Regions from separate parts of the Cupriavidus sp. FW306-1B-F12B genome, predicted to be linked through region 2. Evidence: predicted binding sites of a transcription regulator. Region 2 holds the regulator's gene; each other region holds the start of a gene.
The links. Region 2 encodes sigma-54, which starts transcription at its own class of promoters, with help from an activator protein. Its sites were predicted from a motif close to TGGCANGNAANCTGCTTT; they were not measured.
Positions count from the first base shown of each region.

Region 1 (3,259 bases), on a different contig from region 2:
CGTCATCGGCTGCACCTTACAGGCTGTGGGCCATCTGCAGCAGCGGCTGGCGCGCGGCGGGCTCGAGCAGCCTGCCGCTGGCATCGGCAATGCCCATGCGCTGCAGCCAGGCCTCGAACTCCGGCGCGGGGCGCAGCCCCAGCACCTCGCGCAGGTACAGCGCATCGTGGAACGAGGTGCTCTGGTAGTTCAGCATGATGTCGTCGGCGCCGGGCACGCCCATGATGAAATTGATGCCGGCCACGCCGAACAGCGTCAGCAGCGTGTCCATGTCGTCCTGGTCGGCCTCGGCATGGTTGGTGTAGCAGACGTCGCAGCCCATCGGCACCCCCATCAGCTTGCCGCAGAAGTGGTCTTCCAGACCGGCGCGAATGATCTGCTTGCCGTCGTACAGGTATTCGGGACCGATAAAGCCCACCACCGTATTGACCAGCAGCGGCGCGAACGCGCGCGCCACCGCGTAGGCGCGCGCCTCCATGGTCTGCTGGTCGACGCCGTGGTGCGCATTGGCCGACAGTGCGCTGCCCTGCCCGGTCTCGAAGTACATCAGGTTGTCGCCAACGGTGCCGCGCGCCAGCGCCTGCGCGGCGTCGTGCGCCTCGGCCAGCAGCGCCAGGCTGATGCCGAAGGCCGCGTTGGCGCGCTCGCTGCCGGCCACCGACTGGAACACCAGATCCACCGGCGCGCCCTGCCCGATCGCGCGCAGGGTATTGGTGACGTGGGTCAGCACGCAGGATTGCGTGGGGATGTCGAAGCGGCTGCGCAGCTCGTCGATCATGCGCAGCAGCGAGACGATGGCGCCCAGGTTGTCCGAAGCCGGGTTGACGCCGATGGTGGCATCGCCGCAGCCATAGAGCAGCCCGTCGATGATCGACGCGGCAATGCCCTTGGGATCGTCGGTCGGGTGGTTGGGCTGCAGCCGCACCGAGAGCCGGCCCGGCAGCCCCACCGTGCTGCGAAAGCGCGTCACCACCTGGCATTTGCGCGCCACCGCCACCAGATCCTGGTTGCGCATCAGCTTGCTGACCGCGGCGGCCATCTCCGGGGTGATGCCCGGCGCCACCCGCGCCAGCGTGGCGCTGTCGGTTTCATGCAGCAGCAGCCAGTTGCGCAGGTCGCCCACGGTAGTGGCGCCGATGGCGGCAAAGGCCGCGCCATCATGCCGGTCCAGGATCAGGCGCGTGACCTCGTCGTCCTCGTACGGCACCAGCGCCTCGGTCAGGAACTGCTTGAGCGGCACCTCAGCCAGCGCCAGCCGCGCGGCCATCCGCTCCTGCTCGCTGGCCGCGGCAACGCCCGCCAGCGCGTCGCCGGAGCGCGCCGGGCTGGCCCGGGCCAGCAGCGTGCGCAGGTCGGCAAAGACGTGGCGGTGGGTGCCGATGGTGTGGGTGTAGGCCATGCGTTCCGTTCCTGGACTCTGGGGAAAACGATGACAGCGGTGCGCCGGGCGCCTTGCCGGGCGCGATTCCCCCTAATATAGACAGCCTTTGCGTGTGCCGTGATGCCAACATCGCCTCAGCGCACACGGCCTGACTCAGGAACAACATCTGGATCGGCGAGAATTCAGAATAAATTTTGAGCAATTTGCATGCCGGAGACCTCGATGAAAGACCCCGACCCGACCACCACCCCGCGCTTGCTGCCGGCCGCGTGGTACAGCGTCGGCACCGTCGCCTACCTGCTGACCGCCCTGGCGCTGTGGACCGTGCTCCACGCCAACCTGGTGGCGGCATTGCTGTCCGGGCTGCTGCTGTACTCGCTGGTGGACGTGCTGGCGCCGCGCCTGCAGCGCCTGCACCAGCGCCACGACGCCCTGGCCGTGGCCATCCTGTCGGCGCTGATCCTGCTGGGGCTGACGCTGGCGGGCTGGCTGCTGGTGCGCTTTGTCAGTGGCGAGGGCAATACCCTGGACGGGCTGCTCAACCATGTGGCCGACATCATCGACCGCTCGCGCGGGCAGATGCCGCCGTGGCTTAGCGATGCGCTGCCCAAGGGCGTGGACGAGCTGGCCAACACGCTGATCGAGACGCTGCGCGAGCATGCCGCGATGGCGCAGAAGCTGGGCGCCGAGGTGCTGCGCACGCTGGTGCATATCCTGATCGGGCTGGTGATCGGCGCGATGGTGGCGCTGTATCGCGCGGTGGTTCGGCCCAATCGCCGTCCGCTGGCCGCGGCGCTGGTGGCGCGCGCACGCGCGCTGCAGCAGGCGTTCTCGCAGTTCATCTTCGCGCAGATCCAGATCTCCACCATCAACACCGTGCTGACGGCGATCTACCTGCTGCTGGTGCTGCCGCTCTTTGGCGTGCACCTGCCGCTGACCAAGACGCTGGTGGTGATCACCTTCGTTGCCGGGCTGCTGCCGGTGCTGGGCAACCTGATTTCCAATACCGCCATCGTGGTGGCCTCCCTGTCGGTGTCGCTGCCGATCGCGGTGGCGTCGCTGGTGTTCCTGGTGGTGATCCACAAGCTGGAGTACTTCCTGAACGCGCGCATCATCGGTGCGCGCATCCAGGCCGCGGCGTGGGAACTGCTGATGGTGATGCTGCTGATGGAAACGCTGTTCGGCATCCCGGGCGTGATCGCCGGACCGATCTTCTATGCCTACCTGAAGCGGGAACTGGCCGGCGCCGGACTGATCTGAGTGCCGCAGCCGGCTCGCCGCGGCGCTGGTAGGACCAATACCTGCTCAGGCGCCGTCCTGCTCCACCCGGCTGCGCACGAAGTCGATATGGGTCTGCATGGCGGTGCGCGCCTCTTCCGGGCGCCGCGCGCAAATCGCATCGCACAGCGTGCGGTGCTGCAGCAGCAGCAGGTCTGACGCGCCGTCGTCCTGTTCGCGCAGGCCGGTGCCATTGATGGTGATGTGCTCGCGCAGCATGCCGATCACGCTGGTATGCAGGTGCAGGAACATGGTGTTGTGCGAGGCCTGGGCAATGGCGTCGTGCAGCTGCGCATCGGCATCGGCCTCTGCCTGCTTGTCGTCGGCGGCGCGCGCGCGTTCCAGCTCGGCCATCAGGGCGCGGATCCGCTTCACGTCAGCGGCATCCGCGCGCAGCGCCGCAAAATACGCGGTCGCGCCCTCCAGCACGCGGCGGAACTCCAGGATGTCGTCGCGCAGTGCGGGGTGGTCGGCCACCAGCTGGCCCCAGGGCGAGGCAATGCCGGCGCGCAGCTGGTCGGTGGCGTAGACCCCGGCACCGCGCCGGCTCTGCAGCAGGCCGCGCGCGGCGAGGCGCTGGATCGCCTCGCGCACGGTGTT
Region 1 is NZ_JBYSXC010000003.1:357,846-361,104, reverse strand. It holds gene eutC (ethanolamine ammonia-lyase subunit EutC) at 1-6, opposite strand, end outside; gene AC3WLE_RS07935 (ethanolamine ammonia-lyase subunit EutB) at 17-1,399, opposite strand; gene AC3WLE_RS07930 (AI-2E family transporter) at 1,604-2,641, shown strand; gene AC3WLE_RS07925 (FadR/GntR family transcriptional regulator) at 2,687-3,259, opposite strand, start outside.
Region 1: the regulator sigma-54 is predicted to act here: its motif matches at 1,577-1,594, upstream of AC3WLE_RS07935 (ethanolamine ammonia-lyase subunit EutB).

Region 2 (3,259 bases):
TTGTCCGTCACGATGGCGCGCGCCACACCATGGTTGTTTTCGAAGAGGAGCCCGGCCTGCTCGAACACACGCTTCTTGCTGGTGACGCTGACGTCGAGGGTGATGTTGCCGGGTGGCAGCAATTTGGCCAAACGATTCATGGGCGATGCGCAGGATTTCAGTTAGCGGGCGGACCGCCCCGCCGGGCAGTGGGCTGGCTCCGGCCTGCCGTTGGCCTGGCCGGAGGCGTCCGGCCCATTATAGAGCAGCGACTACTCCCGCATTGTGCAGCGCAACGGGGCAAGCCGGTGCAGAACGATACATGGTGATGCAATCGTGCCTCCGCGGCGGGGAGCCGGTGCACCGGTGCGGGGCACGGCCAGGATTCCCTCTCTTTGTATGGCGCAGCATACACCTTGGCGCAGCGCTTGCGAACACCCTTGCTCATTCGGGTGAAAAGCATTGGCTCCGGCGCCACAGCCGGGCCGCGCCGCCAGTGCGGGCGCGGCATGCCGGCGGCAACCGGGAACGCGAGGGCGCAAAAAAGCCGCGCTTCATGGCGCGGCTTGCCTGTTCAATCCTGATTCAGCAGCCCGCTGCGGGGCTGCCGGGCACGGTCATTGCTGCATTTGCGCTGCGGCCATCTGGTACTTGACCGCTTCGCGGTCGTGGCCTTGCACGCGATCCTTGTAGCGGATCACCTGACGGTCCAGCTTGTCGACGAGTGCGTCGATCGCTGCATACAGGTCTTCGTGATGCGCTTCGACAAAGATGTCCTTGCCCTTGAGATGTAGATTGATTTCCGCGTACTGACGCCGGTCCTTTTCCTTATGGTTGTCGACAGAGAGCAGCACACTAACGCCAATGACTTGATCGAAATGCCTGACGATTCGCTCCAGCTTCGTTTCCACGTACTCACGCAGAGGGGGCGTGATGTCCAGGTGGTGTCCACTGATCTTGAAGTTCATAGCGCTTCTCCTTCTGAAAGAGCCTCACCAGGCAGGCGGTGGGCTCGGCTACAAAGACTTGCGGAGATTGACTGCGGGGATCTTCAGGGCTTCGCGATACTTGGCAACGGTGCGGCGTGCGACAACGAAGCCTTGTTCGCCCAGCAGTTCGGCAATGCGACTGTCGGAAAGGGGATTCCTCGGGTCTTCGGCTCCTATCAGTTGCTTGATCAAGGCGCGGATGGCCGTTGATGAAGCCGCGCCACCGGTTTCGGTGGACACGTGGCTGCCGAAGAAGTACTTCAGTTCGAAAGTACCCATCGGCGTTGCCATATATTTATTGGTCGTCACCCGGGAGATGGTTGACTCGTGTAAACCCAGTGTATCGGCAATCTCCCGCAAAACCAAGGGGCGCATGGCGATTTCGCCGTGGCTGAAAAAGTTCTTTTGACGCTCGACAATGGCCTGCGAGACACGCAGGATTGTGTCGAACCTCTGCTGGATGTTCTTGATCAGCCAGCGCGCCTCCTGCAGCTTCTGCTGCAGCCCGGCGGTGCCGGACTCACCCTTCGCGCCACGCAGGATTTGTGCATACATGTCATTGATGCGCAGCCTCGGCATCACATCCGGATTGAGCTGCGCGATCCAGCCGCCGCCACCCTTGCGCACGAACACGTCCGGCACCACGAAGTCCGCCTCCGGGCGGCTGTATGCATGGCCGGGGTAGGGCGCCAGCGAGCGGATCAGTTCGTGTGCGGACTTCAGCGCCGCTTCATCGACCTGCAGCGCCTTCTTCAGCCGCGTGTAGTCGCGTACTGCGAGCAACTCCAGGTGGTTGGTCACGATGTTCAGGGCCAGTTCGCGCTGCGGGTGCGTCAGGCGCCGCAACTGCAGGGCCAGGCACTCGGCGGCGTTGCGCGCGCCCACGCCGGGCGGGTCGAAGCTCTGCAGCAGCGTGAGGATGGCGTGGACTTCCTCGATCTCGAACTCGAGTTCTTCCGGCAACTCCGTGCAGATTTCCTCAAGCGATGCGCTCAGGTAGCCATCATCGTCGAGTGATTCGATCAGGAAGATGGCCAGGCCCTTGTCGCGCGCGGAGATCTTCAGCGGCGTGAGCTGTTCCATCAGGTACTCGCGCAGCGTGGGCTCGGCTTCACGCAGCTGCATCGGCGTTTTTTCATCCTCGTCGCCCTGGGGGCGGCGGGCAAAGTCGTCCAGGCTCCAGTCGCCGCTGCCATAGTCGTCGCCGTTGCCGCTGTCGCCATAGCTGTCGTCGTCAGCCGCGCCATCGGCGCGGGCCTCGCCATTGCCCTGCGGCTCTGCCGGCGCGGGCGCCGGTGCGCTCTGCAGGTTGACCGAGCCGTCGGCCGCAACGCGCAGCGGGCTTTCGATCCAGTCGTTCTCACGTTCGAGCAGAGGGTTTTCCGTCAGCGCCTGTTCGACCTCTTGCTGCAGTTCCAGCGTGGAAAGCTGCAGCAGCCGGATCGACTGCTGCAGTTGCGGGGTCAGGGCCAGATGCTGGGAAAGGCGGAGCTGTAGCGACGGTTTCATGCGACCTATTCTATGCGCATCTTTCCGTTGTTGGAACGGAAATTGCTATCGCTTATGCGGTCTGATCGCTGCTGGCTGTGGCAGGCCCACGTGCGCCCGCGAATAGGCCTGCCGCTCCATGGCAGGCCGCTGCATCACATGCGGAAGTTCTCGCCCAGGTAGACGCGCCGCACTGCGTCATTGGCGATGATTTCCTCGGGCTGGCCCGCGGCCAGCACCGTGCCTTCGCTGATGATGTAGGCGTGGTCGCAGATGCCGAGCGTCTCGCGCACGTTGTGGTCGGTGATCAGCACGCCGATATTGCGCGCCTTGAGGAAGCTGACGATGCGCTGGATCTCGCCCACGGCGATCGGGTCCACGCCGGCGAAGGGTTCGTCCAGCAGGATGAAGCGCGGCGACGACGCCAGCGCGCGCGCGATTTCCACGCGGCGGCGCTCGCCGCCCGACAGCGACAGCGCCGGGTTGTTGCGCAGGTGCGCGATCTGCAGGTCGTCGAGCAGCGAATCGAGGCGGCGCTCGATCTCGGCCTTGGCCAGCGGCTTGCCCTTGTCCAGCTGCAGCTCCAGCACCGCGCGGATGTTCTCTTCGACGTTGAGCTTGCGGAATACCGAGGCTTCCTGCGGCAGGTACGACAGCCCCATGCGCGCGCGCTCGTGGATCGGCAGGCCGCTGATGTGGTCGCCGTCGAGCACGATATCGCCTTCGTCCAGCGCCACCAGGCCCACGATCATGTAGAACGACGTGGTCTTGCCCGCGCCGTTGGGCCCGAGCAGGCCGACCAC
Region 2 is NZ_JBYSXC010000009.1:61,379-64,637, forward strand. It holds gene ptsN (PTS IIA-like nitrogen regulatory protein PtsN) at 1-140, opposite strand, end outside; gene hpf (ribosome hibernation-promoting factor, HPF/YfiA family) at 597-947, opposite strand; gene AC3WLE_RS16650 (RNA polymerase factor sigma-54) at 996-2,477, opposite strand; gene lptB (LPS export ABC transporter ATP-binding protein) at 2,612-3,259, opposite strand, start outside.

Region 3 (3,259 bases), on a different contig from region 2:
CCATTGAGACTGCTGCGACGAGCAGGCCGACGGGTCGCTGCATCGGATCCGAGTCGCGCCGCTCGCCTCGTGCGAGCCACGCGGCGACCAGTGCATAGACCGCAGCCAGGCCAACATGCAGCACGCCGGTGCGCGATCCGGACAGCACGATGCCGCTTTCCAGCAGGGCCACGGCGGCGAGCCACATCGGGAAACGCAGGCGGCCGCGCGAGGCCAGCCACATTGACGCCACCAACGCCAGGCCCTCAACGGTGGCCTGGTGGTTGGGCTGGTTCAGGTTGCCCCAGAGGCGGCGGTTGCTGTCGTAAAAGTAGCTGGAGACGAGGCCGAAGGCACGGGGTTCGAGATGGAACAACTGCACCCATTGCGTGAGGGTACCCAGCAGGCCGGCGATGAGGAAGGCGGTGGCGAGAGTGTCGCCGATGTTCTGAGTGGATGCCGCAGACGTGCCTCGGTACGACCATGCGGCGCATGTCACCGCTGCGCCCAGGAACAGCGTGAGGATGGTGGTGAGGCGGCTACCGGTGATGTCGTGATGGCCAGTGGCGCCCAAGACAAGTCCGACGGCGACCAGCCAGAGAAACAGCAGTGTCACCCACGGCAGCGACACTCCAGGCGATGCCACGGGGCGGCGACCCGCATGGATAGCGAGGACGGCGAGCGCGCAGAGCGCGGCGGTCCATTCGCCGTAGAACGTCGCCAGCGGCAGCGTGTGCCGGGAGATTAGCAGCGGGACGAAGATTGCTGCGAAAAGGGCGGCCGACGGTAGGAAGGTCCTGGACGGCAGCATTAGCGCGGCTGTTTAGGGAAAAGGCGCATGATAGCTTGCAGGGTGAACAAAGAAAAAGCGCCCGAAGGCGCTTTCCATACAACCTACGTCAATCCTGTCGTTACGGGCGGCAGTTTCCCGGACGCAGGTTGTTCGGCAGGGTGCCGCCGAGGGAGCAGCTCCACTGGTTGGGCCAAGTTGCTCCAGCGGCCACGTCTAGGGCCATCGCTGCGCCAGCGGCGTCCACGGGAGTGAACAAGAGCGTCGGTGCGGCCGCCGTTCCCATAACAGCCTGATTGTAAGTGATGGTGATCACGCCTGTATCTGCGATAGCGACGCTGTTAACACTCGGCGTCGCGGCCGGCGCGACCCAACCGGTGGCGGCGATCATGGCGCCAATCCCGCGCGACTGGAAAGTTTCTGTAACCGCCGTCTTCGCCGAGGAAGCCAGTGCAATGCCTTCAGAGACGCGTGCGCGTCGCGTGTAATCCTGATACTGCGGAATTGCAATGGCCGCCAGGATACCAACGATCGCCACCACGATCATCAGTTCGATCAGCGTAAAGCCCTTCTGGACACGACGGCCCAGTTTCTTCAGTTGTACCCGTTGCATGATTTGACCCCTCGAAGAGATTTTGGTTAAGCGTTGCACGTCTTCGGTTTCGTGACGCGGGGACTATTGAGCAGTAAGCGTGCCAGCGGCATCCCCCATCCGTAGGGGGTGAAAAGCGACAAATTTCGTCACCCATCAGGGGTATGCATGCCGTATGCGCCAGAATTTGTCACTTGCACCCCCCTACCACCGCGCAAACCGACAAAATGTGCGATCACTCACATGAGTTAGTTGGCCAAGGCACCGACGACCGCCTTGCCGGCGCACCAATGAAAAAGGGCGGCCCGCTGGCCGCCCTTCTCGCCTGGGCGGAACCTCGTCAGGCGGCCTGCGCCGACCGGCGGCTCAGCAGCTTGCCCATGATCACCACCAGGATCGCGCCGGCGGCGCCGAATACCAGGTGGGCATGCGGCACGTGGACTTCGAACCAGGCGGCGTCGACCGGGTCGCTGACCAGCATTTCACCGGCCAGGTAGCCCAGCAGCGCGGCGCCCAGCACGATGATGACCGGGAAGCGCTCCATGACCTTGAGCAGCAGCGTGCTGCCGAACACGATCAGCGGGATCGACAGGCCCAGGCCGATGATCAGCAGCATCAGCTGGCTGCCCTCGGGGCCCTTCTGCGCGGCGGCGGCCACGGCCACCACATTGTCGAGCGACATCACCAGGTCCGCGATCAGGATGGTGCGGATGGCGGCCCAGATATTGTCCTTGCCGTCGTGGCCTTCCTCGTCGTCATCGCCGGTCAGCAGTTGCACGCCGATGTAGACCAGCAGCACGGCGCCGACGATCTTCAGGTACGGCAGGCTCAGCAGCTTGACCGCGGCCACGGTCAGCACCACGCGCATGATGATGGCGGCGGCGCTGCCCCAGAAGATGGCTTTCTTCTGCTGGGCGGGCGGCAGGTTGCGCGAGGCGAGCGCGATCACCACCGCGTTGTCGCCGGACAGGACGATATTGGTCAGGATGATCGATCCCAACGCAATCCAGAATGTGGTGGAAGACAGCAGTTCCACGAGAGGGCTCCTCGAATTTTATAGGTGGCACACCCGTCATCTGACGGGATTTCGGATGTCTCGAAACACGGACATGACTGTTTACCGCACGAACCTTTCGATTAGATTTCAATCTTGTAATGTTTCGTGCCGGAAGCCACGCCGAGCCGTCCTCCAGAACGACAATGCCCCCGCACGGGCGGGGGCATTGTCTGGTTCTTCATCCCCGCGCTAGCGGGAATGAGGAGGTACAACTTACAGCATTGCCTTCAGCAGGCGGCCCATCTCCGACGGGTTCTTGGTCACCTTGATACCGCAGGCTTCCATGATTTCCAGCTTGGCCTGGGCGGTATCGGCACCGCCCGAGATCAGCGCGCCGGCGTGGCCCATGCGCTTGCCCGGAGGCGCGGTCACGCCAGCGATGAAGCCAACCACCGGCTTCTTCATGTTTTCCTTGATCCAGTAAGCCGCGTTAGCTTCGTCCGGACCGCCGATCTCACCGATCATGACCACGGCGTCCGTTTCCGGATCGTCGTTGAACATCTTCATCACGTCGATGTGCTTCAGGCCGTTGATGGGGTCGCCACCGATGCCGACAGCCGACGACTGGCCCAGGCCCAGCGCGGTCAGCTGGCCCACGGCTTCGTACGTCAGCGTGCCCGAGCGCGACACCACGCCGATGCGGCCTTTCTTGTGGATATGGCCCGGCATGATGCCGATCTTGATTTCGTCCGGCGTGATCAGGCCCGGGCAGTTCGGTCCCAGCAGCAGGGTCTTCTTGTTCTCGCGGCGCATGCGGTCCTTGACTTCCATCATGTCGCGCACGGGGATGCCTTCGGTGATGCAGACCACCAGGTCCAGGTCGGCCTCAACGGCTTCCCAG
Region 3 is NZ_JBYSXC010000026.1:18,368-21,626, reverse strand. It holds gene AC3WLE_RS29515 (PglL family O-oligosaccharyltransferase) at 1-790, opposite strand, end outside; gene AC3WLE_RS29510 (pilin) at 891-1,421, opposite strand; gene AC3WLE_RS29505 (TerC family protein) at 1,702-2,397, opposite strand; gene sucD (succinate--CoA ligase subunit alpha) at 2,632-3,259, opposite strand, start outside.
Region 3: the regulator sigma-54 is predicted to act here: its motif matches at 1,450-1,467, upstream of AC3WLE_RS29510 (pilin).